4 regions of the Paenibacillus sp. FSL L8-0644 genome follow, and region 2 is predicted to be linked to each of the others. Evidence: predicted binding sites of a transcription regulator. Region 2 holds the regulator's gene; each other region holds the start of a gene.

Region 1 (7,826 bases), 2.9 Mb from region 2:
CTTAAAGTGTTGGGTGATCATTGAGTCAACCACACGCAGGAAAGCTTCGTAACTTGCAAAGAAACCATGACGACCAGTTAACACATAACCTTCCAGCAATCCTTCAGCCTGGTGTTCGGATAATTGGGAGTCAATTACGCGGCCATAGGACGACAAAAATTCATCATTAGGTTCAATAATTTGGTCCATCCATTGGCGTTTGGTTACTTCAAAAACAGGAGCCAAGCGATTAGACATTGTTTCATCCGGTCCGAAGATTCTGAAATTACGATTTTCTTCATTTAAGACAACCACATCTTTAACGTATTTCCCTAAAACCGACATATCTTGCGCAATCACTTTACCAGGTACGGAATTATCCAGCGCATAGTTACGGAAATCCGGTAACTTCAAGTCTTTAATGAGGTTACCCGCATTCGCAACAGGGTTCATTCCCATACGTTTATCGCCTGTAGGCAGAATTTCAGCAAGCTCAGAGTTTAAACGACCGTTTTCGTCGAACAATTCCTCTGGTCTGTAGCTATTCAACCATTCTAACAAAGCAGGTGCGTGCTGCATATTTTTTTGATCAACCGGAATTGGAACCTGATGGGCACGGAATGAATTTGTATTCGGCACGTTGTCCCATTCCTTTGGACCCGTCCAGCCTTTAGGTGAACGGAATACAATCATCGGCCACGCTGGACGAGTAAGATCATTATTTTCACGCGCATTCTTTTGAATAGCTTCAATTTTCTCGATGGCCGTATCCAATACTTTCGCCATTTCTGGATGCATGTGATCCGGATTTTCACCTTCAACAAAGAATGGCTCCCAGCCCAAACCTTTAAAGTATGAGGTCAATTCTTCTTTCGATTGACGAGACATAATCGTTGGGTTACTAATCTTAAAGCCATTCAAGTGCAAGATTGGCAGCACTGCACCATCCGTGATCGGGTTGATAAATCTGTTAGAGAACCACGAAGCGGCTAGTGGACCCGTTTCAGCTTCGCCATCACCAATAACAACAGCCGAAATCAGATCAGGATTATCCAGAATGGCACCTACACCATGAGAAAGGGAGTAGCCTAATTCTCCACCTTCATGGATAGATCCAGGTGTTTCAGGAGCAGCATGTGAAGCAATACCGCCAGGGAAAGAGAATTGTTTGAACAATTTCTTCATACCTGGGATATCTTGCGTAATTTGCGGATAGATTTCGGTGTAACTTCCATCCAGATATGAATTTGAAACCATAACCTGACCGCCGTGACCAGGGCCCTCAATGTAAAGCATGTTCAAATCATATTTATTAATAACACGATTTAGATGTGCATAAATAAAGTTTTGTCCTGGAATTGTGCCCCAGTGTCCAATAGGCTTAACCTTCACATCTGAATCTTTTAAAGGCTCTCTCAACAAAGGATTATCTTTTAAATAAAGCTGACCTACCGAAATGTAGTTCGTTGCACGCCAATATGCATCAAGTTTTTCTAAATATGTTTTAGATGAATAATCTGCTAACACGGGTGATAATGACATGGTGTCCACTCCCTAAGTAGTATTGTTTGTAATTTATTTCCGGAAATTTCATCTACATGTACATCATAACGCCGCGCCGATTAAATTCAACCTTTTTCACAAGTGATACGGTCCAATTTTGTGAAATTTTGAACATACTATGAAATATAAATTAAAAAGACAGTAAAAAAGCTCTTACATTAAAATATATAGAAGTATAAACCAATAAAATTTGTAATAAACGTTGCAATCGCAGGCTCCAATCCTTTTCTCAAAATTATAAAAAAAAGACCGGAGAATTCTCCAGTCTTATCATTAGTGAACCGATACAAAGGTATTAAATTTTAAATATTTGTAATGAAATCGCATATGAGAAAACTCAAATGGCGTACCGTTATCTAAAAAGAACACACCTTCCATAATACCTACAGGCTCATTTTCATTTAAATTTAGCAGCTTTTGATCATTCTCTTGGGACGGTTCTGCAAAAATAGATAAAAAAGATTTGGTGACGGCCAAGTTCCGTGAGTCTTCCAAATAATTAAAAATGGACCCCTCGATAATGGTCTGATTTAAATTTTGGACAATTTTAATGGGGATATAGCCCGTTTCAATCATAAAAGGATCATCATCAAACAAACGTAAGCGGACAATTTTGTATACAAAATCATGAGTCTCCAAGAACAAATCGCGCTGTAATTCTTCTGTTGGCGGAATGACCTCAAAACTCAGTACTTTGATTTTTGGCTTTTTACCATGCATTTGAAAATTATCAGTGACTCCTAGATTAGAGCCTTCGTAGTTAAAGATAGATTCATTTCTTATGTATAATGGATTAATAAATGTCCCGGAACCTTGTTTTTTAAAAATAATTCCGACATTCTCCATTTTAGTCAGAGCACGTTTAATTGAACTACGACTAACCTGGTAAGTCTCACTAAGACTACGTTCATCTGGCAATCTCATATCTGCAAACTTTCCAGCAAAGATTTTCATCTTGAGATCGTCAATAATTTGCTTATAGACAAATTGTGTCATATAGTACTCCTCTTTCAGGTCTTCTATAACTCCATATAGTTTACCATAACTTGCCCATTTCATCTCTTGTTTGTTTCTGTATGCTAAGGGGGGCTTTCAACGGATGGGAAGCGCCCTCGCTTTTACTTTACATCTCTATGCATAATACCATGATTACACATACATAACACCACTGATCGCACCTGCAAAACAGCAGAAAATACAGCCCACCCCACCTTAACTTCTGCAATAAGACCAAGCCTGTTTCGAACCTTGAGGGATGTTTGACTAGACCAGGCTAAAATCCTTGAATACATTGTTATTATTTATCTTGTTCAAACGTTTTCTAATAAGAAAGGTGGGGGGGGATCACATTGGCAATCCGCTACAGCGTCATCATTCCAACCTATAATCGAGTCCAGCAATTGTTGCTTACACTCGCTTCATTTGAGACACAAACCTATCCAAAGCAACTATTTGAAGTCATTGTAGCTGATGACGGTTCTACAGACGGAACGAAAGAAATGGTCGAAGGCTTCAAAGCATCCTATCCTCTTATCTATGTGTCACACCCGGAACAACGCGGTCGATCTGCCGTTCGAAATTTGGGACTGCGCCGTGCAAAAGGGCTATACATCATCTTCTGCGACGCTGACTTTGTAGTATTACCGGAATTTATTAGGATCGTGAGCCGTTATCACCGTAAATATCCCAAGTCCGTGCTTTCAGGCATTCCTCACTCGTGGGACGATGCTTTTACCCATTATTACCCTGACTTTTCCCCTGAAGAAAAAGAACAATGTCGCAACATACTTACGCAGTCCAACTTATGGAATGCTGACTATGAAGCAGCAAACGAAATTACTCCGATCATAACCCCAGAAGATATCCTTCACCAAACGGGTGCACTGTCTAAAGTAGTTAGTCCCACAAGGGTTCCTCCGAATACGCAGAAACAATTTGCCTCAACGGACGTAGCCCCCTGGATGCTGCTGGTTACTCGTTGTGTAGCCATCAGACGCAGTCACTTGATTCGTATTGGAGGTTTCAATGAACGGTTTGTGCTCTATGGACTCGAGGACTGGGACCTTGGCTATAGACTACATCGCTTGAAGATTCCTTTTTATTGCATCAAAGAGGTGGTCGGATATCATCAGGAACATCCAACCTATCTTAGAGGTAACGTGTTAAATACGGAAAATCTGAGAATCATGTATGAAACCTACGGATTCCATGACTCCTCGTTAAATTTATTTGCCCTTATCCCTCCATCCGAGGATTTTGAGACCTACAAAAATACATTGCGGGTATTGCGCAGGGGATTCCGCTCTAGGTTAACACGCTCATCAGCACTGTTATTAAGAAGAACACTACACATTGCAGCCAAACAGTTCTACGATCAAAGCCATACTCATGCATACAAAAAATCATTACACTTAATAAAAAGGAAAGCAGCAAACCGGAAAAGTCGAGTCGCTCACGTATTACGAGAAATGCTGGTGAAGTCTGAAAAGCTGGTGGAATAGCAAGAGGCCGGAAGAGCACGAGACACATGAATTTTTCCCGTAATAAAAAGACTCCTCCATCTGAGCGCAGGCCAAACTCGGCAAGCTATCTTATGGAAGAGTCGTATGCAACTTTTACTTACTTTTGTTTTTCCGTTAATGTTCTCACTTTAATAGGATGCAGATTCGCCTCAATTTGAGCCCGCTGCGGTTCATACCACTCTGGCAGCATTAATTTCTGCCCCATAGATTCAGCAGGTTCATCGTTAGCAAATCCCGGTGGATCTGTAGCAATTTCAAATAGGATGCCGCCCGCTTCTCTGAAATATATAGCATTAAAATATTGGCGGTCTATGATTGGAGTCGGCTGATAGCCATAATGCTGGACTGCGCTTCTCCATTCTTCATGTTGTTCGAAGTCTTTTGCACGCCATGCAATGTGATGTACCGTGCCTGCTCCACCAAAGCCTAGACCTATTTTGGCGAGTGGGACATCCACGATGTTGCCGATTTCTCCTACGGACTGATAACGCGCATATTCGGCGTCTTCAGCGATTTTCGTAAATCCGAGTATGCTCTTCAATGCATCCATCGTTCTCTGTGGATTGACACTAAATAGCACGGCACCTCCAAACCCCTCAATTGCTTTATCGGCTGAAATGCCACCGTAAGACCAAGTACTATTCGCTCCCTCTTCACGTTCAACAAGCTCAAGACGTAAGCCCTCATTATCCTCAAATTGAAGATATTGTTCAGAAAAACGGCTCGTTTTCGTAACTTGAATATCAAAGCTTTGCAAACGATGCTGCCAAAAATCAAGTGAACCTGGGGGTACTACATACGAGGTTATGCCCACCTGGCCGCCTCCGATTCGTCCTTTGGGGGTTCCTGGTGCAGGAAAAAATGTAATGATCGTTCCAGGACTTCCTGCACCGTTACCAAAGTACAAGTGGTAAACCTCAGGAGCATCGAAGTTGATTGTTTTCTTCACTAACCGAAGTCCCAGGACGCCGGCATAGAAGTCGAAGTTTTCCTGCGGATTACCGGCGAAAGCTGTAATATGATGGATACCTGTAGTTTGAAGCGACATATGAAACCCTCCTTTAATCGTAGGAACCTTTATTTTTTGTTATTGATGACTTTTAATGACCTAACATCATGTTTTATCTAAGTATTGCATCAATGGAATATGAACCTGCTCCTGTCAACGCAATACCGATTACAACTGCAATAAGAACTAGCGGATATTCATAGCCATTAGCCGTTGCCCAGATCCCGTTTTGGCCATGTACTTTGAAAATTGCTCCGAGCATAGTCGCCGTAATCAACAATACAGCCAGTGGAGTGAGCAATCCTACAGCAAATAGAGCTCCTCCCAACAATTCCATCAACCCAGCAGCCACTGCCATGAATACTCCGGGCTTAATGCCAATCGATTCCATCCAACCGCCCGTACCCTTTGGACCATAGCCGCCAAACCACCCAAAAAGCTTTTGCGCTCCATGCCCCACCAATAACAATCCAACCACCAAACGTATCAATAACAATCCACTTGCCAACATAAGAATCACTCTCCATATTATATTATTTTAAGATTATTAAATTAGAGATATTAAATAAAATTAAATCTATTGCTTAGTGACTCGAGCCTGTTCTTTTCTAAGTTTTTCAGGAGTAACATCATCTCCATTCGGATCATAGATCGTAGCATTCAAGAGAATGCTTTGTACAGAGCCCCGAAAGATTTGAAGGTATTCTTTGCGAAGATCGGTTTGTTCCATTTTTTCGATTTCAGTTAACCCGATTTCTTTTGCTTTTTTTGCGAGCTGATTAATTCTTTCTAAAATTGTAATCATGTATATACCCCCCTATTCAAAATTTTATGATTGTTTTTGTCTTTAATTTATTTATCTTGATATAAAGATATAATACTTTTCTATCCGTGTCAACAGTTTTTCGAAAAGAAAAGCAGCCAGAACACTTAGAGACACCTTTAAGCTACAAGTTGTGTAAAACCTCTTCAACTCAATTGCTAGAGCCACAATAAAAAGCCACCAACCAGAATCACTGGCTGATGGCTTTCTTGTCTTACTCAAATGGAGGCGAGGGGAGTCGAACCCCTGTCCGAAGATAACGACACATAAGCTTCTACGGGTGTAGTCACAGTTTTGATGTCACCCGAGTATCGCCCCGTAACCGGCTTAATTTGGGTCAGCTGGATTAAGTATTAATAGTTCATTAAGCTTTACATTAATGCGTCGAGTAACTTCACCAATCGTGATATCATATTCTCCAACACTTAGTGGATATATCCACTCATCTTTTCCATAGACGATTCCCGAGTAGGTAAAGGTATTGTCTGCTCTTCTTATGGACAGATATGGATTTGACAAGGGTTTACCCTCAGCATCTTTGAATACGAATTTAACAAATCCACCGTAGCCAACCAGGTTAAAATCAGCTGTTTCATAAACACTAGAAGTAACACTCACATCTGATTTGGAACTTTTAATATACCCATTGGCAAAGGCATTCAACGTATATTTTCCGGAAGGAACCGAGAGAGTATATTCCCCATATACATCGGTCGTAGCTGTCCATAATTGATTGTACGTACTAGCAATTACCGTAGCTTGCTCCACTGGATAGCCATCAACTCCACTCACCTTACCTTTTATTACACTTCCAGCTTTAGAGTTCATTGGGTCAAAAATGTATAATTTATTTAGTTCAACATCAACAAGACGAGTGACTTCACCAATTGTAACGTTATATGTCCCAACACCTAAAGGATAAACCCATTCGTCTTTCCCATAAATTACTCCTGAGTAGACGGTGCTATTATCCATTCTTTTTATAGATATCATTGGATTTATTAATGCTTTGCCATCAGTATCTTTAAATACTAATTTAACAAATCCACCATACCCCACCAAGTTAAAATCAAATGTATCATACGCACTTGAAGTCACACTTACATTTGATTTTGAATTATCTACATAGCCATCTGCATAAACGCTTAATGTATAAATTTCTGAAGGAAGTAATAGTGTGTATTTCCCATACACATCCGTAGTCACCGTCCAAGATTGGTTATACGTGCTAGCTGTTACGGTAGCATACTCCACTGGCATACCCTCAATACCGTATACGGAACCTGTAACACTGTGGACAAGTTCATCACCAGGGAAATTCACCTCAACTGGTATGAGCTTATCATCAAGTGTACCATCACCTAACTGTCCATAATCGTTGCCGCCCCAAGCCCAGACCGATCCATCTTTTTTTATTGCTAGTTGATGACCGGGGTATTGGGCGTATGTTTTAGATATTTGAGTGACATCTGTTAATTCAACTGGAGTCACTTCAATTTGATTAGTGAATATGTCTTCTTTAATTAATACAACTTTCCCATCTGACTTCAATGCCATTCCATTTGATATAGCTACAATGTTATCTAGATTTTCAACTTGTGTAGGAGTTGATCTATAGTCATCCCAAACCCAGACAGTCCCATCCGCTTTAAGTGCCAGTGTAGCTAATGTAGAAATATTAGCGAGTGCTTTTACATTTTCTATTCCTAAAATTTGTGTTGGTGTGGTCTGATAATTTGAACCATTAACTAAGTATCCCCACTCCCACACAGTCCCATCTGATTTGACAGCTTTTGATTTTTCATAACTACCTGTGATAGAAATGACATTTGACAAATTTTTCACTTGAACTGGAGTATATTGATCAACATAAGATCCATCCCCCAAAATTCCATATGCGTTATAGCCCCAAGTCCATACTGTTCCATCT
Region 2 (7,826 bases):
CAATTACGTCGATTTCGTCAATAAAAATAATTGCATTTTCCTTCTTTTCCTTGGCTGCACGAGTACGTGCCTCCCGGAACAACTCACGCACACGACCTGCTCCAACACCAACGTACATTTCAACAAATTCACTACCTGAGGCTGCAACAAAAACAGAATTAGTATAGTGTGCCGCTGCCTTAGCCATCAGTGTTTTTCCTGTTCCCGGAGGACCTGTGAGCAAAACGCCTTTTAATGGACGGATACCAAACTTGGAGATTTCATCATGTCGATTCAAAAAATCCAAGGCCTCACGCAGCTCCTGCTTAGCGCTTTCTTGCCCACCGATTTCCTCAAAAGTCAGCTTGTCCGGGCCATTTTTTTTACGTTTACGTTCTTGCCCAGCACCTACGGCCAAGCCTCCACGAGCATGCATGAGCATTAACAAGCCGCTGAACATCACACCAGCAACTAGAAGAGGGATAATATTTACCCCAATAAAAACGAGAAATATAATGGTTACCGGCACAATGCCGATTAATATTTCCTTGATCCATCTAGGCATTAGGCCATACCCCCATCTGCTGAGATTGACGTGGCAAAACGATAAACTTGGTCGCTTTCCCTTCGCTGAGTCGGATATAGACATTGTTCGAATCCATGTCGGTATCAGCTTTGATACCCGTCTTTTTCTTTTTCATATGCTCAACTGTAGATGAAATTTGAGTATACTTTCTATTTTCCATCGCTTCGGCTACAGGAAACATAGCCTCAGACCACCATTGATTCAGTGCTGAATTGGAACGGTCTGCAATATCGAGCTTAATGGTGCGGCTGCCAATGATGGATTGTCCTTTTTGCTTAACTACATCGACCAATCCGGCCACATCCGCCTGCGGTTTGAGATCTAGTTTCAATACAACCTGATCCTGTTTAATATCTATTTGAGCGCTTGTCACGCCTGGATATTGAGAAACCAGTTTTTCCAGAGGACTTTGCATTGTAACCTGACGGTAAATGAACCATCCCCCAAATAGCAGCAAAGCTGCCAAAACTGCCGCCACAACGATAGGAACTGCACGCACTTTCAAACAACATCCTCCTCTCAAAATGTAAAACTCAGAAGAAACGGGACGAATGTCAACAAACAACCAAATTGCATGATCTTACAGTGATCAGCAATTCTTTTTTCTATCATTTTTGTCTATCACTTATAAAATATAGTATATCATAACGTATATCTAAAATCGAAGGCAATGTGTGGAGGAGTTGTGATGAGGCAAAATCTTTGGTTATGGTGGAGGTGGGACGCTGCGTGTAGGATTTGATCTTACGATCGCTGTTGCCCGCCATAAAGATGAATTTGCCTTAGGAGAGAAGTTGGGTAGGTAAAGATGCTTCGCTGGCATTCAGCTCATCTTTACGGCATAGCAAGACTAAAAGACGTAAATACGAATTTCATCGCATTTACGTCTTTTTCTTGAGCTTTTAATCATTTACTAGTCATTCATTCCACATCTGCTGATCCTCAACCAGCTCAGTTATTGGGCAAAGTATACTTTACCCCCGTCGCTCCCCCATCTGAAAAACGGTAAAAGGCATAGTAATGATGGCTTCCATCATCGTAAAACAGCTGCCACACATATTCGCCATTGAACACACTCGGCTGGAGGCTTACAATTTTTACACCTGGAAGCTGCTGCTGAATTAGCGACGTCATTTTTTGCTCGTCGACTCCGTTCTTCAGCAGCTCGGTATGAACACCGCTATTATCTGCGGCAGGTACGTTAGGTTGTCCCCCCACTTTTTGAAAAGGAACCCATACCATTATATTTTCATTCTGTGCATTTTTCCCCTGAACCACCCAATATACCTGATCCCACACAGACTTCCATGTTTGAGTCGTGCTAACCAGACCACCTGATTGCTTGGCCTTAATGATAGCGGCATTTTTCTCAGCCACCTGGTCTTGAGTAACATAGGAATAATACCAGAAAATGCTGACCAGGATCAGTATCACGGCCAAAATGGCGACCGCTATCCATTTTTTCTTATTTTTCAAACCCGTGCTTCCTCTCTAAGGGGATGTGACACCTGAATTAGCGCGACAGAAGCCCTTCAAAGGCGGCTTGTGCCTCATGTTTGATACGTTCCTCGTCCATAGTCAGGCATTCGCCCTTTTTCACAACCTGACGACCGTCTACCCACACATGAGCCACGTCCTTGGCGCTTGCAGAGTATACCGCATGGGAAATAAGATCTGTACGCGGCAAGAAATGTGCCTGATTCAGATCCAGCGCGATAAAGTCAGCCTTGTTGCCTGCTGCCAACGCTCCTACTTCTTTTAAACCAATCGACTTTGCACCGTATTCTGTTGCCAGACGCAGCGCTTCACTTGCAGGAACTGCCGTAGGGTCACCGGATACACCCTTGTGAATAAGTGCTGCCAGACGCATTTCCTCGAACATATCCAGGTTATTATTGCTGGCAGGACCATCCGTTCCGAGAGAAACCGTAACCCCTGCACGCAGCAATTCAGGCACTCTTGCCACACCACTTGCCAGCTTCAAGTTGCTGCCAGGATTGTGGGAAACCGCTACACCACGTTCTGCCAGTAAAGCTATTTCTTCGTCGTTCAAATGAACGCCATGGGCAACAAGCGAAGGACGGGAGAAAAAGCCAAGCTTATCCAAGTGTGCAACCGGACGCAAACCGTAGTCGCGTACGTTTTGCTCTACTTCGGCGATCGTCTCAGACATGTGCGTATGCAGTGGCAAGTCCAGATCATGCGCAGCTTGTACGAATTTTTCAATAAACGCAGGTGGACATGTATATGGCGCGTGCGGAGACATCATCGTAGTAATACGCCCGTCTGCTTTACCGTGCCAGTTACGTGCAAAAGTCACGGCCTCTGCCAGCTTGATTCGCTGTTCTTCCTGCGAACATAGTCCAATTGCTCCACGCATCAGACTTGCACGAATACCTGACTCTTCAGCCACACGAGCCACTTCATCCATATGATCGTACATATCGAGGAAGGTTGTTGTTCCACCTTTCAGCATTTCCAGCACAGACAAGGACGTACCCCAGTACACGTCTGTAGATGTAAACTTGGCTTCCATAGGCCACATTTTTTCCTGAAGCCATACTTGAAGTGCCAAATCATCTCCATGCCCACGCAGTAGAGACATCGCCGCATGACCATGAGTATTGATCAGACCAGGTAAAAACAATAGCCCTTTACCATCGATCGCTTCCGTCTCTTCCTCACCCGCAGGCAAGGTTTCGCCAATATAAGTAATACGACTATCCTCCACAATCATAAAACCATGGACTACCCCTGCTTCTGGTCCATTTACTGCAAAAGATCCGTTTTTAATCATCCATTTATTCACTGTCATATTGTGCTTCTTCCTTTCCGTCCTCCAAATAATAAGCGAGGCTAAGCAAATCAGTTGTAAAGTCTGTGGCATGAATCCGAATGTTGGCTGGTGCCTTGAGAGTAGTCGGTGCAAAGTTCAGGATCGCTCCAATTCCGCTATCAATAAGCCTATCAGCCACGTGCTGTGCTTCAAAATCAGGTACGGTAATAATCCCGATTCGAATGTGTTTTTCTTTCACAGTCGCTTCCAGTTCATCCATCGGTTGCACGACCAATGTATTGATCTTGGTTCCTACCTTATCCGGAAACGCATCAAATACCGCCACAATCTTCATATTGTCTTTTAAATAAGCGTTATAATTCGAAAGGGCTTGCCCCAGATTACCCGCTCCGACCAAGACTACATTAATTTGTTGGTCGATTTTCAGGATATGGCGTATTTTCTCAATGAGATAAGAAACATCATAACCAATACCCTTCCGACCAAAATCTCCAAAATAAGCAAGATCTTTACGGATTTGGGCCGGGTTCAAATCTAGCCTCTGTCCCAACTCTTGAGAAGAGACCGTAGCCACCTCCCGTTTGTGAAGTGCATTCAGATAACGTAAATATACGGGTAACCTCCGTACGACAGCCTCTGAAATTTTATCTGATTTCATACTTGCTCCCCCTAATTGTAACGAACATACTTATGTCCGTCCGTTATGCCTCTGTCTCCGGGGCGGATTGGAGCCATTCGGCGATGCGGGGCACCATTTGCTCCGATGGCATATGCTCCATTTTTGGTCCCGGTAACGAGTACAAAAAGTGCTTTCCGTAATAGGATTCAATCACACGCGTATCATAAACGATAACGACCCCGTGGTCGTTCGCTGTACGTACCAACCGACCAAATCCCTGTTTGAAGCGAATGACCGCTTGAGGTACAGACAGCTTCATAAATGGATTCTTCTTCTGCTGCTGGAGCAGTTCGCTTTTTGCCTCCAGCAGCGGGTGATTCGGCGGTTGAAACGGCAAGCGAACAATGGCTAGACAAGTCAGAGCCTTCCCCGGAATATCGACGCCTTCCCAGAAACTGCTGGTCCCCAGCAATACAGAAGCTTTCGCTTCCTGAAACCGGCGGGTTAGCTTGCTGCGACTTCCACTGTCCACACCTTGTCCCAGCACAGTAATTTCGCTGGATGCTAAGGCCTCTTTGAGCGGCTCATACACTTGCCGGAGCATCCGATAGGACGTAAACAGAACGAGCATTCTCCCACGTGTCGCCTGAGCAGTCGCTCCTAGAGAGCTAACGAGCATATCTACAAAATGCGCATCTCCTACACTGCCCTTCACACTTGGGAAATCCCGTGGAATAACCAGCAACACCTGATCCCTGTAATTAAAGGGTGACGGGAGCTGCGAAGTCATCAGCCGCTCTTGATCTGCGGCCTCCTGTAAGCCGAGCTGATCGATCATGTACTGAAACGACTTATCTACCGACAAGGTAGCAGAAGTCAGAATAATGCTTCTTTTTTTGTCAAAAAACATTTCTTTCAACTGGCGGCTCACATCGACGGGTACCGCATAAAATTGCAATGATTTACTACGGAATTGCCCGCTCGCCTCGAGCCAGTATACGGTTGTTTCATCATCGAGTCGGATAAAAAAGCGCAAATTTTCTCGAATCCCCGCCAAATCCTTGAGCAGACCCGTGATATCTGTAATAAGGCTATCCGCCGCATAATCGTCATGTTCTTCCTTGACGTCCAGCATCAGCTTGTCGCCCTTGCGCAAAATTTCGCTCATCGTTACATATAGCTGATTTTCCAAAGCTCCCGCCTGATCCCACTTTGCAGGCTTGGCCGAAGGTTTGAGACGGGAAGAAAACTGTCCTGTTTCACCCGGTGTCGCATCACTTCGCTCCGGCAACATGCCAAACAGCTTGTCGCTTAGCAGGTCCCAAGTTTCCTTCACCTCTAACACGAGCGGATACAGCTGGTCGATAGTTGAGGCCCAATCTGCCGACTTCTCGTGCCCCGATTTCGCCAACTGTTGACGAAGTGAAGGCAGTTGTCCATTCTTGCTGTCTTTGAACAGTCGCGTCAGTGTATGCACGAGTGTGAAATATTTCATATGCATACCTAGGTGTTTACCAGCTACTTCCTCCAGGTGATGGGCTTCATCTATCACCAGATGTTCATAGCTCGGCAACAACTGATGACTGGCTTTGACGTCTGTGAACAACTTAGAGTGATTCGTAATAACAACATCCGCTATTCCTGCTTCATGGCGTGCACGATGATAATAACATTTGCGGAACCATGGGCAGGAACGACCAAGACAGGACTCTGAATCACTCGCCACCGTTTCCCAGAAATCCCCTCCACGGTTGCTCAGATTCAGTTCTTCATCATCACCGGTTTCTGTTAGCGTCAACCAGACGATCATCTGAGCCGCTGTAATTAAATCTTCCTTCGGTGTAGCGAAGTCTCTTCTGTTTATTTTATGTTCAAACTTACGCAGACACAAATAATGTCCCCGACCCTTGAAAATAGCAGCCCGGAACGGAAACGGAATCACCTTGGTTAGCATCGGAATGTCGCGCTCGCGTAATTGCTCCTGCAGGTTGATCGTATGTGTACTCACCATAACGCGCTGTCCCTTTTTCACACTGTGATACAGCGATGGGAGCAAATAACCCAGAGACTTCCCTGTTCCTGTACCTGCTTCAATCAGCAGATGCTTGTCTTCACTCAGTGCCTGATTCACACCCTCAATCATCTGTATCTGCGCCTCGCGCTCCTCATATTGACTCAAGGATGAACGCAAATTGTCCCGCACATCATCCATGTACTCCTCAAAGGTAACACCTGACAGTGGATTCGGGTCATCTTCTCTACGCGGAGCAGCTAGCTCCGTCCAATCTTCCACTTTTAGCGCAAGCTGACGAAAAAACTGATATCCCTCCAAATCCTGAATAGGATCAAGCTCTTTCTCTTCACGCACCCCATCAAGAAACCATCCAAGGTCACTGTCTTCCTCTGCAAACAAATCACTAAGCCGCTGTATCGTTATCAGAGGTAATGCTTGAAGCTCACCCAGACACTTTAAAAACACCTCAGCCGTAGCCAATGCGTCGCTGTCTGCTTGGTGAGGGCGATCATGTGCCAGCCCGAACTCAGAAGACACAAAACCCAACTGATACGAAGATAGTGATGGAAACATAATTTTCAGAAAATCCATTGTATCCAAGATTCTTCCGCTAAATGGCAAGTATCCGCACCGATCCAGAGCGTTTTGCAAAAAATTAAAATCAAACGCCACATTATGACCGACCAGTACAACATCGTCCAGCATAGGCACAAGCTCCATCATCATTTCTTCAAGTGCAGGTGCATCCTTCACGTCATCGTCTGTAATTCCGGTCAATCCAGTGATAAAAGGTGGAATAGATCTGCCAGGGTTCACATAAGAGCCGTAAACACGGGAAATGCTGTTATCATGATCTATAATTGCAAGTCCGACTTGAATGATGTCATCCGCGGACTGGGTGCCTGTCGTTTCAAAATCCAATACCGCAAATTTCATTCGGGCTTAATCCTTTCTTATGACACTTACAAAAATAATAACTCCGTATATTAGCATAGCAGAAGATCGCGTGTTTGGAAATTAAGACAGCCAAAAAAGACGATGCATACGCCGCCTCAGGAGGTGGGCATGCATCGTCTTACTCGGTGTCTGACAACTACATCCAGGTCATTATGGAGCTGTCGTATCGAAGCTTTTCGGTACCGGACAAACAGGCTTCCATATTGTGCAGCGGCTCGGGTAACGCAGGATCGAACTGATGTGCGAGAGCAAAACATTTTTGCGCCTCCTCTACGTCAGCCTGCTTTGCCAACAGACAGCCTAGCGCATTATAGATGACCGCTTTTAGTCCTGCCTGCTCAGTCAGGTCCAGCACCTTCTGAAAATGGTATACAGCTTCTGCTGGATCATCTAGTTGAAAATAGGCCATTCCCATATACATGCGACTCTGCCAACTGTTCGGAAAATGCTGTAGTACCTGCTCAAATTGTTGGATCGCCTCAGGGTACATAAGTAATCGATAATACCCTTGCCCCCGACTAAAAGCCGGCAGCTCTTTTTCAGGCAGCTCCGTGTCAGACATATCGGTCTCCGCGGAAAAGCCGGCCGCACGCAGGCACACCATTTTTTCCTCAAAGGCCAGCCACTCATCCATAATTCCGTCACTCATTCTCCGCAGCAGACTCCAGTGCTGTAGCAGCTCCTGCCTGCGGGAGCCCTGGGCTGATGGGTAATGCTTCACGATATCATCTAACATGCTGTTCATTTCTGCGAATACATGCTGGAACATGTGCATCCCGCCCTTATGAAAGATGGATTAATACACTCACATTTTTCGCTTAAAAGACGGGTTTCATCCGCACTCCCATTCATTACATGATCGTCGCATGTACTT
Region 3 (7,826 bases), 160 kb from region 2:
TGGATTGAACGGTTGTTGATGCTGCTTCTGCTCCTACAGGGGCTACTGCGGCCACCTGAGCTACCGCCAAAGCGGTGAGCATGGTCCATTTCTTGAAATTCATTGTCTGTCTCCTTCTATCACCAAATTATTATCATTCCCGTAAAAAGTCATACTATTAGACGCGTCAGTTGTTAAAAAGTTTCTGGAAATTTTGCTTATCATGAAAAAAAGGGAACTTTCTCCTGTGACTGCAAAAAATTCAACAACAAAAAACCGCCACCCATCTGACCTGATGTGGCGGCGGCTTCATTACTAAGAAATAGCTTTTGCACCATTTACATTATGATGGACGACAGACAGCATTCTTTCCTGCAGTCTCCAGACGACCCTCTTCAATGAGTCGGTAAGCACGTTGAACTTCTTCGTCTGTAGGAGATGGAACTCCCTCCAACGGATACTCCTTACCGAGCATTTCCCACTTGTAAACACCCATTTGATGGTAAGGTAAAATTTCGAATTTCTCGACTCCGTTCAACGTTCCGATAAACCGTCCCAAATTCAATAAATCTTGCTCGTCATCATGAATACCCGGTACAAATACGTGTCTAATCCACATTTTACGCCCTTGCTCAGACAACCAGCGAGCTGTGCTTAGCATACGGTCGTTGGACTTGCCTGTAAGCTTAATATGCTTGTCGTTGTCAATATGCTTAATATCAAGTAACACCAAGTCTGTTACGTCCAGCAGATCATGGATACGGCCCGCATCATTAAAGCCATTACTGTCCAGTGTCGTGTGCAAATTCCAGCGACGTTTCACTTCTTTGAACAGCTCTGCTACAAAATGAGCTTGCAATGTCGGTTCTCCACCGGATACGGTCAATCCGCCTCCCGAAGAACGGTAATAGGCTAAATACGGTTCAATTTCAGCCAATACTTCCTCTAGGGTCATTGGATTGCCTTCATTCAAGGCCCAAGTGTCCGGATTATGGCAATACTGACATTTCAACAAGCATCCTTGCATAAAGAGCACGAAGCGGATGCCGGGACCATCGACGGTCCCGAAGGTTTCCAATGAGTGTATGTGTCCTTTCAACATGTTGCATCATCCTTCCCGCATCCGCTATGCGTGCGTCATTGTAATACTTATTTACATTGTACCGTGGAAAGTACGGTTAATAACATCCAATTGTTGTTCACGAGTCAGCTTGATAAAGTTAACGGCATAACCGGAAACACGGATCGTCAGCTGTGGATAGTTTTCTGGGTGTTCCATTGCATCCAACAGTTGTTCGCGAGCAAACACATTGACATTCAGATGATGTGCGTGGCTTCCAAAATAACCATCCATCATCGAAACGAGGTTTGTTTTGCGTGTTTCTTCTTCTTTACCCAGTGCTTTAGGCACGATAGAGAAGGTGTTCGAGATACCATCCAGACTGTGTTCATAAGGCAATTTGGCTACGGAACTCAGAGATGCCAAAGCACCTTTTTTATCACGGCCGTGCATTGGGTTTGCCCCTGGTGCAAACGGTTCGCCTGCTTTACGTCCATCCGGTGTTGTACCTGTTTTCTTACCATACACCACGTTAGAAGTAATAGTCAGTACAGATTGAGTAGGAAGCGCATTACGATAAGCTTTATGCTTGCGAATCATGCTCATGAAGCTCTCTACCAGTTCCACAGCGATGTTATCTACACGGTCATCGTTGTTACCGTAGCAAGGGTATTCGCCTTCAATTTCAAAGTCCACAGCAATCCCTTTTTCGTTACGGATTGGTTTAACTTTTGCAAATTTAATGGCACTCAAGGAGTCGGTAGCAACTGACAGACCCGCAATACCACAAGCCATGGTGCGGAGAATATCACGATCATGCAACGCCATTTCAATGCGTTCGTAGCTATATTTATCATGCATGTAGTGAATAACATTCAAAGTGTTCATATACAGTTTTGCCAACCATTCCATCATAGGTTTGAAGCGACTCAACACTTCTTCATAATCCAGAACTTCACCTGTAATGGCTGGGAATTCAGGCCCTACTTGGACGCCAGATTTTTCATCTTTACCACCGTTAATTGCATACAGCAGAGCTTTAGCCAAGTTAGCACGAGCACCAAAGAATTGCATTTGTTTACCGATTTTCATTGCCGATACACAACAAGCAATACCATAGTCGTCTCCATAAATCGGACGCATCAGATCGTCATTCTCGTACTGAATGGAGCTAGTTTCAATAGAAACTTTCGCACAATATTTTTTGAAGCCTTCAGGCAATTTTTCCGACCACAGTACAGTCAGGTTCGGTTCCGGTGCAGGTCCCAGATTGTAGAGGGTGTGCAGGAAACGGAAGCTGTTTTTAGTTACCCGAGTTTCTCCAGTTACGGACATACCACCAATGGACTCAGTAACCCAAGTTGGATCTCCACTGAACAGTTCATTATAGTCAGGTGTGCGCAAGAACTTAACAATACGCAATTTCATAACAAAATGATCGACCAGTTCTTGAGCTTGTTCTTCTGTCATTGTACCCTCTTCCATATCACGTTGAGAGTAAATATCAAGGAAGGAAGATACACGTCCTAAGGACATTGCTGCACCATTTTGTTCTTTGATTGCTGCAAGATATCCAAAATATACCCATTGGAAAGCTTCTTTCGCATTGTTAGCAGGTTTTGAAATATCAAAACCGTGCTCAGCAGCCATTTGTTTCAGTTCATTCAAAGCACGAATTTGCTCGGAAATTTCCTCACGCAGACGAATTACGTCTTCTTCCATGGAATCAACTTCAAGGCTTTTCAGTTGCAGCTTTTTATCTTGGATCAAGAAGTCTGCACCGTATAAAGCTACACGACGATAGTCACCGATAATACGACCACGGCCGTATGCATCTGGCAGACCAGTAATGATACCAGCTTTACGAGCTGCTCTCATTTCATCTGTATAAGCGTCAAATACACCTTGGTTGTGAGTTTTACGAATATGAGTGAAGATATCAATGATACTTTCTGGCACTTCAAAACCATAGGCTTTGCAAGCGTCGATCATCATTCGAATTCCGCCAAACGGCTGTAAAGAACGTTTGAATGGAGCATCTGTTTGTACACCGACAATTTGCTCTTTATCCCGGTCTAGATAACCCGGTTTATGTGAAATAATAGTGGATGGCGTATTCACGTCTACATCAAGCACGCCGCCGTTTGCCAACTCTTTTTTGGTAAGATCGGATACAATATCCCACAATGCAGTTGTGTTGGCCGTAGGACCAACCAAAAATTCTTCATTGCCAACATAAGGTAAGATATTGGTTTCAATAAAATCGTTGACGTTGACTTCTTTAGTCCATTTGCCTTTTTTAAAACCTCTCCAGCCAGATTGTTGCTCTTGTAATTCTCTCTCAATCACCGACATGTAAATCCCTCCAAATTGTTTGGTCTTCCGGACTTGTGATTTTTTTCACGATAAAGCTATTTCTTGAGCCCGGCCTGTTCACCGATGCCTTACGCTCAGTGTCGGGACCTTTCTTACACCCTTATTGTAGAATAATGATAGAGTGTAGTATGTGACAAAAATCACAATATGAGTGATTTTTGTCACTTTATTTTCCCTAGCTTCGCGCCTATATCCTTAGCCTTGCCTTTCACCTCCCTTCCCAAACCAACAGGCCCTCTATATAGAGAGCCTGCATCGGTATTGAACGAGAAAATGCTTTTTCACAAGCCTCTTCTTACCTATTATATTATTGGTCAAAACGTCCGTAGAAGGCATTGCGATAGACATCAGCCAACTCAGTAACCAGTGGCAACTTAGGATTCGCAGTTGTACATTGATCTTCAAATGCGCGGTCAGCCAGATAATCTACACGTGATTCGAAATCTTTCGCATCGAAACCGATTTGTTGGAACGATTCCTCGATACCGAGTGTTTTGTTCATTTTACGGATCGCTTCGATCAAGCTGTTAACCCCTTCTTCGGTGGTGCGTGCAGGCAGTCCCAGTATGCGCGCGATTTCTGCATAACGCTCATCCGCAACAAAGTGCGAATATTTAGGGAACGAAGCAAATTTTGTCGGTTTTTTCGCATTATAACGAATAACGTGCGGCATCAAAATGGCATTCGTGCGGCCATGCGCTGTATGGTATTGTCCACCCCATTTATGTGCAAGACTGTGGTTAATGCCCAAGAATGCATTAGCAAACGCCATACCAGCAAGTGTGGAAGCATTATGCATTTTTTCACGAGCCAGCTTATCACCGGTCAGAGCCGATTGTTCTAGGTATTGGAATACCAATTGAATGGCTTTAATTGCCAGACCATCTGTGTAGTCATTAGCCATTACGGACACGTAAGCCTCGATAGCATGTGTCAGAACGTCCATACCTGTGTCCGCTACAGCTGTTTTAGGCAGCGAATATACAAACACTGGGTCAATAATTGCCACATCAGGAGTCAACTCATAGTCAGCCAGTGGGTACTTCGTGTCGCCCAGGTTTTTGTCCGTAATTACTGCGAACGATGTAACTTCGGAACCTGTACCCGATGTTGTAGGGATAGCTACAAATTGTGCTTTTTGGCCCAGACGTGGGTACTTGTAAATCCGTTTACGGATATCCATGAATTTTTGTTTTAAGTTATTGAAATCAGTATCTGGATATTCATAGAACATCCACATGCCTTTAGCGGCATCCATTGGCGAACCGCCGCCCAGTGCGATGATGCAATCCGGTTGGAAACGTCTCATCATTTCAGTACCACGTTCTACCGTAACTGTCGATGGATCTGGCTCTACTTCAGAGAACACTTCGATAGCTACTGGTGTTTGGCGCTGATGCAGATAATGAATAACACGATCTACATATCCCAGTTGTACCATCATAGGGTCTGTGATAATAGCTACACGTGTGATATCAGGCATTTTAGCAAGATACTGTGTCGAATTTTTTTCAAAATAGATTTTGGAAGGTACTTTGAACCATTGCATATTCACCGTCCGTTTCGCCACCCTTTTCACATTAATCAGATTGACTGCCGATACGTTCGACGAAGTCGAGTTACGACCGTACGAACCGCAACCAAGTGTCAACGAAGGAAGATTGGTGTTGTAAATGTCGCCAATCGCACCATGTGTGGAAGGTGCATTTACAATGATACGTCCTGTTTGCAAACGGTTTGCAAACCGAGCGATAACATCCTCATCGTTCGAATGAATAGCGGACGAGTGACCCATGCCCCCGAATTCCACGACTTCAGCAGCGCGTTGAATACCTTGTTCCGCATTTTTTACTTTATAGCAAGCTAATACAGGACTCAATTTTTCCGCAGACAATGGGAATTTTGTTCCTACCCCTTCAATCTCAGCGACCAAAATTTTAGTTCCTGCTGGTACTGTAATACCACTCATTTCAGCAATTTTCACAGCAGACTGCCCGACAATAGCTGGGTTCACTGCACATTTCTCGACATTCATAGCTCCTTGAGTGAGCTTAGCTGCTTCTTCTTTATTTACAAAATAGCAACCGTTAGCGATCATCAATTTTTTCACTTGTTCGAAGATTGGCTCTTCGATAATAACCGCTTGCTCCGAAGCACAAATCATACCGTTATCAAAAGATTTCGAGAGGATAAGATCGTTCACGGCCTGTTTGATATCTGCTGTTTTTTCAATAAAGCAAGGCACGTTACCAGGACCTACACCAAGTGCTGGTTTACCGCAGCTATAAGCTGCCTTAACCATGCCTGATCCACCAGTTGCCAAAATTAGCGCCACATCAGGGTGGTTCATCAATACATTGGTCTTATCCATCGAAGGTGCTTCAATCCATTGAATACAATCGGCCGGAGCACCATGTTTAACAGCTGCTTCGAGCAAGACGCGGGCTGCTTCCGCACTACACGATTGAGCAGATGGATGGAAACCGAAAATGATTGGGTTACGTGTTTTAATGGCAATCAGCGCTTTGAACATCGTAGTCGAAGTCGGGTTTGTCACTGGAGTGATCCCCATGATAATACCGACTGGCTCTGCTATCTTTTGAAAACTGTCAAAATCATTGTCTTCAATGACACCGACGGTTTTTTCATTTTTGATGCTATGATAGATATATTCTGTTGCAAACATGTTTTTGGTGATTTTGTCCTCGTACACACCGCGTCCTGTTTCTTCAACAGCCAACTTCGCCAGGTACATGTGTTTATCCATCCCTGCGAGTGCCATAGCTTGTACGATTTCGTCAATCTGTTCCTGATTCATACTCATGAAAGCTTGCTGTGCCCGGTTCCCCCGGTCAATCAGCGTTTGAATATACTGCTCTGCGCTTTGCTCTTTTTGAATAACCTCGTTTTTAACAGCCATTTCCCTCATCCTCCTGTTATCTCGTGTACTATCTCTTGTTCACGCACTGATCGTAACACAGCTTTTCAAGATATATTGTGATTTTTTTCACAATCTATTTAAAATTTTATTTTATGAAGTGAATTAAATCACAAAGTTTGGAATTCTGCCACTTTTACCCCCTCTTCTTGCCCCAAAAACTCATTGCACAAGTATATAATGAATTTGAATTGATCAAGTTGCAGATAAAAAACATAGGATACAAAGGGGAAATGGACGATGAGAAACCCTACAAATGTAATGGAAGCCCGCGGCAACACCTGTTGCTTCTCGGAGGCCAGCTTCAACCGATTGCAAGTAATGATGAAAGATCGAGTTATGCCAGAAAGCTCGCATCTGTTCTGGGAAGGAGATACAGCGGATAAGCTGTTTTATATTAAGCGCGGACGCGTGAAAGTAACCAAAACAACGGATGAGGGCAAGGAACTTATTCTATATATGTATCAAAGCGGCGATCTTGTTGGTCAAGCCGATCCATTTTTCGGTACTAAGCATTCCTTTTCTGCTGAGGTTCTGGAAGACAGTGATATTGGCGTAATCGATCATACAGATTTGGAACTGCTTATTTGCCAGCATTGTGATTTTGCGATTGACTTTATGAAATGGATGGGTTCACATCACCGCATTACTCAGACTAAGTTCCGCGATTTGATGATGTACGGCAAGCCAGGCGCTTTATGTTCAACGCTCATTCGTCTATGCAATACCTATGGTGAGCCTCACGGCGAACATATCCTGATTCATAAAAAAATTACTCATACTGACTTATCAAATATGATCGGTGCGACCCGGGAAAGCGTAAACCGGATGCTTAGTGATCTACGTAAGAAAAATGCAGTTGAATATGATAATGGTATGATTGTTGTCAAAGATTTGGAAATGCTGCAAGGTGTATGTCATTGTGAACTATGCCCTCGTGAGATTTGCCGGATATAATAAATCGTTTTTTTATGTAAAAGGGAGTGTTATAAGCCACTATAGCTTATAACACTCCCTAATTTATTTCCACTCCCCTACTTATACAGGAGCAGTAGCGAAGCATTTTAATGACAGTCCTTCTTCTGGCAACACTCTTTAAAACTGTAAACATAGATAACTTAAATTCCCCATCTCATAGCTTCTATGGATAACCTTGGCTTTGTTTGCAGGATTGCCACTCCCCATTGCAATAAACAACGGTACAAAGTGTTCTGCTCTGGGTACGGCCTGGCGAGCATACGGTGCTTCGCTTTCATAGTGATCCAAAGCCTCTATATCTCTACTTTGTACTTTTTCAATAATCCAATCATCAAAATCTATAGCCCAAGGTTCTGTTTTCGTTTCCCCCCATTTGACGATACGCAGATTATGAACAGTCACGCCACTACCAATGACCAGAATATCCTGTTCTCCCAGTCCTCGCAGCACTTCACCAATAGCATATTGTGCTTTGGGCGAGAGATATGGATTTAC
Region 4 (7,826 bases), 800 kb from region 2:
ACTAATGGCCTTTTCCTTTGTTCAACCTGCTTTGGCGAATAACACACCGGATGGCTCCAAGCTGGAGCTGAAATCAGCCTCTCACAAGGTCACGACCGCGAAGGTATCTCCGAAACTGACCAAACAGTTTGAGGAGAATAACTATGTTACCTATCTGGTCAAATTAAAAGAACAGGTAGACACCAACAAGGTTTCCAAAAATGCTCTCCAAAAGGCCTCACTTGAGAAAATAACACCCTCCGCTGCCAAAATGGCTGCACGCAGCCATGTGATCAGCTCTCTGCGTGAAACCGCTTCAAGAACCCAATATGGGCTTGAAAATTACTTGGACAAGCAATCAGAGAGCGGCGGAGTGAAGGAATATAAAAGCTATTTTATTGTCAATGCATTGGCTGTAACAAGCACCAAGGAGGTGCTGGATCATATTTCGAAACTACCTGAGGTCGATAAAGTCTTACCGAATGAAACGCGTTATCTGCAAAAGGTGACAGTTGACAAGCAAGCAGAGGGAGCAAGTGCCAAAACGGCTGAAACAGCTGCAACAGCGACAGCAGCAACGGCGAAGTCTGCATCGGTAGAGAAAGCTGTAGAGCTGGAGAAGGACGATGGCAAAACATCGGCTAAGCCTGGCAATGCAGGTAAGAACGCTGTAGACCCATCTACGGTGGAATGGAACATATCCCATATTAACGCACCACAAGTGTGGGAAAAAGGAATCGACGGAACCGGAATCGTGGTCGCCAATCTGGATACAGGTGTAGATTATACACATCCGGCCCTTCATCGCAAATGGCGGGGTCTGGACGCGGCAGGCAATGTCGTGAATCCCGAGCTGAGCTGGTACGATCCGCATAGTCATTCGACGCTTCCGGTCGATCAGGAAGCCGATTCCCATGGTACGCACACGATGGGAACGATGGTCGGCTCTGAGGAAAACGGAACGAACCGAGTGGGCGTTGCACCTGGCGCCAAGTGGATTGCGGTTCGGATTTTTAATCCGGAAACGACGGATGCAATTATACTGGATGGCGGTCAATGGCTGCTTGCGCCAAAAGATGCCCAAGGGAATCTTCATCCCGAGCTTGCTCCAGACGTAGTGAACAACTCGTGGGGGGGCGGACCGGGTCTTGATGAATGGTTCCGGCCTGTGGTTCAGGCATGGCGGGATGCTCAAATTTTCCCCGAATTCTCTGCAGGTAACACCTCTCTTTCCAATCCGGGCGGACCTGCCTCAGTAGCCAATCCGGCGAACTATCCGGAATCCTTCGCTACTGGAGCCACGGATAGCAATGATAATCTGGCCAGCTTCTCATTGTTAGGACCCTCACCCTATGGTGAAGTGAAGCCCGAAGTTTCCGCGCCGGGTGTTAATATCCGGTCATCTGTTGCTGGTGGCGCCTATAAAGGCGGATATAACGGTACTTCTATGGCGGGACCTCATGTTGCGGCCCTTGCAGCGCTGTTGCTGCAAGCGAATCATTCGCTTACCGTAGATCAACTTGAGGAAATTTTGATGAATACGGCTACACCACGAACGGACAGCACATATCCTACTTCACCAAACAATGGCTACGGACATGGTGTCATTAATGCGCTGGATGCGGTCGGTTCGGTCATGCAGGGTCTGGGCTCCGTGTCTGGTAAAGTTGTAACGGGTGGCGACGATCTGGAAGCACCTGTTCTCGAGCATACACCGCCCGCTGCGGCATTCGAGGGTATTGATATACCTCTGACTGCTCATGTAACGGATGATGTCGGCGTGACAGCCGTTGAGGCATTTGCCAAAACAGCGGGTACGTCAAACTATGTATATATTCCGTTGGAACGGACCTCCGGCGACAGCAAAGATGGTACATATCAAGCATCCATCCCGACTTTTTTGGTGGATAGCGCTGGTCTGGAATACTATATTCGTGTAAATGATTACGGTAATAACGGATTTGAAACTGAAGTATATAAGGTGAAAATCTCTAAAGGGGTAAAACCAGGCTACACACAAGACTTTGAAAAAGACATTGCCGGTATTAATATCGGTGGACAGGGCAGTGTTTGGAAATGGGGAACTCCAACAAGCGGCCCTAAAAGCGCACATTCGGGTACAAAGGTCATCGCGACCAATCTCGAAGGCCAATATCAGACCAACTCCAACAGTTATTTTATGGCCCCTCCGATTGATCTGACCGAGAGCTCAAAAGGGGCACTGGTCAGCTTCAAGCATTGGTACGATCTTGAAAACAATTCTGATTTCGGCAAAGTGTACGTAGCAACCACAAACAATCAGAATGCGTTTGAGCAGGTATTATCGTTTACCGGCGCCAGCAACGGCTGGAAAACACAATATCTTGATTTGCGGGCATTCGCGGGTCAAAAGGTATACCTCCTGTTCAACTTTACTAGTGACAATACGGTTGTGAAAGATGGCTGGTATATTGACGATCTGTCGATTCAGGAGCCAGACACCGTTGCACCTGCTGCGCCGAGCAATTTGACTGCTGAAGCAGATACTGTGGGCAACGTCACGCTGGCCTGGAATGCTTCCTCCGATGAAGATGTGAAGCAGTACAAGGTGTATCGTTCTACCCAGTCAGGTAAAAATTATGCTTCCGTCGGTACAACCTCAGCACTGACATTCACAGATACCATCACGGTCGGTGGAGCGACCTACCATTATGCAGTGGCGGCCGAGGATTATAGTGGCAATGAAGGAATCAAGTCGAATGAGGCTTCTCTGAGAGTAGACGTGCCGGATACGCTGTATAGCGATCATTTTGATGGCAGCTCGGATAATGGCTGGACTCATTCCGGCACCAAAGATGAGTGGGAACGCGGCGTTCCTAAGGAAGTAGGACCAGAGAGTGCGGTGTCCAAACCGAATGTGTGGGCAACCGATCTGGATAGCAATTATGAGAACGGAGCTGACTTTTCGCTGGTTTCACCAAAAATTAATTTGCAAGCTGTACGCAACGCAACACTGACCTTCAATCACTGGTTTGAAATTGAGGCTGGCTATGATTACGGTTATGTGGAAGTGTCCAAAAACAATGGTGACACGTGGAGCGAGCTGGGCAAATTTTCTCACAATACGAACGGGAAAAAGTGGGCTCCGGTTTATTACAATCTGGATAGCTACGCCGGCAATGAAATTCAAATTCGCTTCCGTTTGAAATCGGATAACAGTGTGAACAAGAACGGCTGGTATATTGACGATTTCCGTGTGCTTGGCATTCCAGCTACAACAGTGACCAAGGACATCGTACCTGAGTCGAATATCAAGCTGGAAAAAGCGGAAGAACAGTTCCCGCTGTACAAAATTACAAGTACTGAAAAGAGTGAATTCCAGGAGAAAGTGAAGCCGGCAGAAACAACGGTGGAACGTGGACGTGTCGGTCTCGACAGTCTTCCAGCCAGCGCTACGGTTACGGTATTGGAAACCGGACGTTCGGTAAAAACGGATCCGACCACGGGCAAATACAGCTTCACCCATGTAGCCGGCGACTATACGCTGAAGGCTGAAGCCTACGGTTACGTGCCTCAAACGAAAGCAGTCACGATTGAGAATAACAAAGTTATCAGAGCAAACTTTAGTCTTCAGGCCATACCTCACGGTACGATTCACGGGGTCATTACCGACAAGCAATCCGGTGAACCGATCCAAAAAGCGAAAGTGTTGGTGGTGGAGGATGCACGTATTGCTCCGGTAGAAACGAATGAGGCTGGAGAATTTACGCTGGATGTGCTGGAAGGAACATACACCTTGTCCATTGCAGCCGAAAATTATTATAGCGACAGTGTATCCGTTACTGCTCCTCCGAATGGTAGTGTGGCAGCGAATGTCATGTTGAAACCTTTTATCGGGTTCCAAGGAGGCATTGCTTACGATGACGGGACAGGAGAAAATGCTAGAGCCTTTAACGCGGCAGGCAATTCATGGGCAGTCAGAATGACACCTGAGTCGGAAGTGACTCAAGTGACAGGAGCATCGCTTCTGTTCTGGAACTCTGCCTTCCCGAATCCGGGAGGAACGGCATTCCAATATTCTGTCTATGACGCCTCCGGTGTGGCAGGAGCACCTGGACGATTGTTGGCTGGTCCATTCGACGGGACTGCCGTACGGGATGAGACACAATGGACGACGGTGCAGCTCCCAGAGCCGGTGACGGTTCAAGGTGACTTCTACATCGTATATACACAGTCTGCTGTAGGCACACAGTCGCCGGGTCTTGCTACAGATGAAAGCAGTCCCAATGCGCTTCGAAGCTGGCAAGGTGTAAGCGGCACATGGAGCCAATCACCTGAGGAGGAAGGGAACTACATGATCCGGGCTATCGTCAGATATCCGGTGAATGCTCCAACGATTACGACTCCTACGAAGGCTACCTATACGCAGGAAGAGACGATTACCGTAACAGGAACTTCTCCGGCAGAAGGAGCCGATATTCAGCTCTTTAACGGTAAGGAGCTGGCTGGCACAACGAAGGTGAAGGATCGTCAGTTCAGTCTGTCGGTTGATCTTCAACCAGGTGCTAATCCGCTAAGTGTTCAAGCAGCGGTATACGGCAAAATAACGGATCGTTCCGAGCCGGTAGTTGTGACGCTTGACCAGACTAAACCGGGTCTGATCCTGACTTCACCTGATGAAGGGGCGCGTACAAACGCGGGTGTAGTCAGTGTAGTCGGTACTGTGTATGACGAGTTCCTCACCGAATTGACGATTAATGGTGAGCCCGCTGAATTTGGAAGTGACGGCAGCTTTAACAAGCGGTTGCTTATCAACGAAGGTGAAAATCAAATTACGGTGACGGCCAAGGATCTTGCCGAAAACGAAACAACCGTTACGCGCTCGGTGTATGTCGATACAGCTCTGCCGAAGCTTGAAAACATTAGTCCTGCTGAGGATGTGCGTATTACTCCAGGACAGTCGGTACGAGTATCCTTTGACAGTGCATCCGGTTTGGAGGCGTCCTTCCATGTGGAGCTGCCTTTCAACCTGTCCACTTTGGGTCGCAACGATATTCCATTAAATGAAACTTCGTCAGGCCACTATGAAGGTACTTATTTCACTTCATCTTCCCTGAACCTGGAAGGCGGAGTCATCGTGATCCGGGTAAGGGATGCAGCGGGAAATGAAGTGGAGACGGAGGCACCGGGAAGATTGTATGTAACCAATGGTGGAGGACAGAACCCTGATCCGAATCCACCTACATCCAATGAGAAGCCAGTAGCCATTATTCAGGCTAATGAATCCGCTAAGAAGAACAAAAATGTACAATTTAACGCCAAAGCTTCCCGTGATGTAGACGGTGAGATCGTCAGTTACAGCTGGAATTTTGGGGATGGTGATACGGCGGTCGGTTCCAAGGTGAAGCATAAATTCACCACAGCTGGAACGTATACCGTGGAGCTAACGGTGACGGATAATGACGGCGCAAGCGGTAAGACTGTGCATACGATCACGATCCGTTAACACCCAGTAGGAAATGGAATGCTTGTTTTAGAATAACAATGAAGGCCCACAGCAAGCTACGGTTTATAGGCTGCTGTGGGCCATTTTTAAATTGTCGAACTGTTCAAGAAGCGATACAATGAGTAGAACTCTATAAAGTGAATCGTTTCACAATAATATTTTTTAGCAGGAGAGGATCCTATGATTCATTTGCAAAAAGAAAGCGGACGTATCCGTCTTGTACTGGATGCCTATTTTATGGGGGAAGATATCGTTGTACTCATTTCTGGCGGTGATCAGCCCCATTTGGGAACGATTACAGCAGGGGCCAGACTCGAGCCGATTCAAACTGTGCAATTGCAAAATCACAAGGAGTTTTATATTACCGAAGAAATTGCAGTTCGCTTACGAAAAGAGTTTGCGGGCAATTTTGCCATTTGCTGCGGGACACATTTGGACCATGCATCCAAGGACGAAATCCGAGTGCTGACAGATATGGCCATACAACTGGGAAAAGAGCTCATTGGAGAACTCAAGCAGGCACGCTTGTAGAGACTTTTTTAAGTGAACTCCCGAAAGAGCAGATTGCGATAGGGGTACTTACTAAAGGAATACTTAAAAAGCAATGCAAAGCCATCGTCCTCAATTTGTACGGATTTCAGCGCAGAGGATGGAATCAAACTACGGATCATGACATGAACTGCACGCTGGTCTTGTCTGTTGATCGCTTTGGCTAAGGCAGAAGCAAAACATGGATTACGTGCCAATTCGCGATACAGCGGAAAAACGGCTTTTGCGATGGCGCGATGAACTCTCGGCTCAAATGTAAACTGCACAGTCCCCGGTGGAATCGTTGTTCCATTCGTATAATAGAGCATCGGTGGCTGAGCTAAAAAGGAAATAAAGTAGCCGATGCCGTTCGTGCCTAAGCCTTGTTTGGCGGCAAATGGAGCTACTGAGCAGAGAAGGGATTTCATCCGATCCAAATTCGCCTGAACGACAGCTCGTGACCATTGGACGGCAAAAGCACGTCGGGTTGCAATAGCTTTGTAAAATGGCAGCATAGCAGTGGATATTATCCTAAGTGTGTTTGCATTTAAACGTTTGTGAGGCGAGCGCTTTCTGTGGGATGTTGCACGATATAGCATAGCTCCGACCTCCTTGGCAGGATGCTCTCATGGAGCACAATTGATCTGTAACAGGTAAAATACTGTATGCCCAGTTACCTCAAAAAGTGCTAATATCGCTATGTTTCTTCTTTTTAACGTTCTAATTTAAAAATTCGAAATAAGTACTGTCCTGATTTGTAAGATTGTGGTACCCTAGAACTTATATAATTGCTATTTTTCGTATTGGAGTTGAATTTAACAGATGAGTGATTTGTACAAGGAGCCTCGATCTTCCGATCCTTTTCAGGAGACGAACGATTATAACGCCCCATTTAACCCGCCCCCAGTAGTTCCACCTACCAATAGTAAAGCTGTTGCCTCGATGGTGCTCGGGATTTTATCTGTTGTCATTCCCTATCTTGGGTTGATTATCGGAATTGTGGGTATTATTTTGTCCAGTCTTTCCCTGAAGGAAATTAACCGTCATGGCGAGCAAGGCAGAGGTATGGCCATTGCTGGACTGGTATGTAGTATTATCGGTACACTGATTTATACACTGATCATCATTTTTATAGTTATTGTTTTTATTGTAGCGGCCTCCAGTGGCGATCCGGATATTTTTTCAGACATTTAATGAATTGAAGATTGTTTGAGTCAGACAAACCATTCACGATTTGACTATTGGATGCTATGATAAAAGGAGTCCAATGAAGGAGAGTGAAGCCGTATGGCACGTACTCAAACACAAAAAGCGCTAAGCAAGGCAAAACGCGCTGGAATCTATTGCGCGGCACAGAGCCGCAAAACAAATGACCATTATGGCGAGATTTCACAGCACATACGAATGAAGCCGACCAAGCAGGAACAATTACAAAAGGTCAAGCATAAGAAGCGAATCGTTCAGAGCGACGCTTCTTTTTTTGTCTTTAGAGAGAACAGCAGTGTCCTTTTCGGCGTGGATTTATAAAGTAGCAGAGAAATGATTGTATACAAGCGAAAAGCGCTTTTCTGTACCGAAAAAGGACTTGATAATAATTATCATTCTTGTTAGAATATCATAAGAAAGAAGGAACCCGGGCATGGGCTCCTTCATTATAAAGCTAGGCTTGAAATCAAAGATTTACTTGGCTTCGAAGGTTTTGCAGTCTGTTTCTTCAGACTTGTGAGTGTCTTCTGGTCTGTTGCTTACGATGTAAATGGAGCTAGCGCTGCATTTATTCTCTTGGGCCCAGTACGTACAAGAGTTGACTTCACACAGAACGTCTTTTGCCATG

The links. The regulator Rex, encoded in region 2, represses fermentation and respiration genes when NADH is low (regulators of the CRP and FNR family bind a similar motif). The targets are predictions, from matches to a motif close to TTGTGAAATATTTCACAA.
Region 1: a site for Rex is predicted at 1,640-1,657, ahead of NSS94_RS01030 (phosphoketolase family protein). Genes of this name have one in related genera too.
Region 3: a site for Rex is predicted at 3,428-3,445, ahead of pflB (formate C-acetyltransferase). Genes of this name have one in related genera too.
Region 4: a site for Rex is predicted at 5,600-5,617, ahead of lpdD (prenylated flavin chaperone LpdD). Genes of this name have one in related genera too.

Annotation. Positions count from the first base shown of each region.
Region 1 covers NZ_JBBOYN010000001.1:226,613-234,438, reverse strand. The annotation lists gene NSS94_RS01030 (phosphoketolase family protein) at 1-1,521, opposite strand, end outside; gene NSS94_RS01025 (GntR family transcriptional regulator) at 1,816-2,538, opposite strand; gene NSS94_RS01020 (glycosyltransferase) at 2,892-4,043, shown strand; gene NSS94_RS01015 (ring-cleaving dioxygenase) at 4,162-5,112, opposite strand; gene NSS94_RS01010 (DoxX family protein) at 5,186-5,584, opposite strand; gene NSS94_RS01005 (DUF896 domain-containing protein) at 5,651-5,878, opposite strand; gene NSS94_RS01000 (carboxypeptidase regulatory-like domain-containing protein) at 6,224-7,826, opposite strand, start outside.
Region 2 covers NZ_JBBOYN010000001.1:3,130,481-3,138,306, forward strand. The annotation lists gene NSS94_RS14055 (AAA family ATPase) at 1-544, opposite strand, end outside; gene NSS94_RS14060 (hypothetical protein) at 537-1,070, opposite strand; gene NSS94_RS14065 (cell wall elongation regulator TseB-like domain-containing protein) at 1,517-2,041, opposite strand; gene NSS94_RS14070 (amidohydrolase) at 2,079-3,380, opposite strand; gene NSS94_RS14075 (redox-sensing transcriptional repressor Rex) at 3,367-4,020, opposite strand; gene dinG (ATP-dependent DNA helicase DinG) at 4,064-6,931, opposite strand; gene NSS94_RS14085 (tetratricopeptide repeat protein) at 7,089-7,721, opposite strand; gene panD (aspartate 1-decarboxylase) at 7,804-7,826, opposite strand, start outside.
Region 3 covers NZ_JBBOYN010000001.1:3,287,700-3,295,525, forward strand. The annotation lists gene NSS94_RS14890 (copper amine oxidase N-terminal domain-containing protein) at 1-103, opposite strand, end outside; gene pflA (pyruvate formate-lyase-activating protein) at 323-1,081, opposite strand; gene pflB (formate C-acetyltransferase) at 1,133-3,394, opposite strand; gene adhE (bifunctional acetaldehyde-CoA/alcohol dehydrogenase) at 3,723-6,335, opposite strand; gene NSS94_RS14910 (Crp/Fnr family transcriptional regulator) at 6,594-7,310, shown strand; gene NSS94_RS14915 (DODA-type extradiol aromatic ring-opening family dioxygenase) at 7,449-7,826, opposite strand, start outside.
Region 4 covers NZ_JBBOYN010000001.1:3,928,189-3,936,014, reverse strand. The annotation lists gene NSS94_RS17850 (S8 family serine peptidase) at 1-5,464, shown strand, start outside; gene lpdD (prenylated flavin chaperone LpdD) at 5,645-5,995, shown strand; gene NSS94_RS17840 (hypothetical protein) at 6,004-6,591, opposite strand; gene NSS94_RS17835 (DUF4190 domain-containing protein) at 6,815-7,186, shown strand; gene NSS94_RS17830 (hypothetical protein) at 7,280-7,519, shown strand; gene NSS94_RS17825 (DUF1540 domain-containing protein) at 7,673-7,825, opposite strand.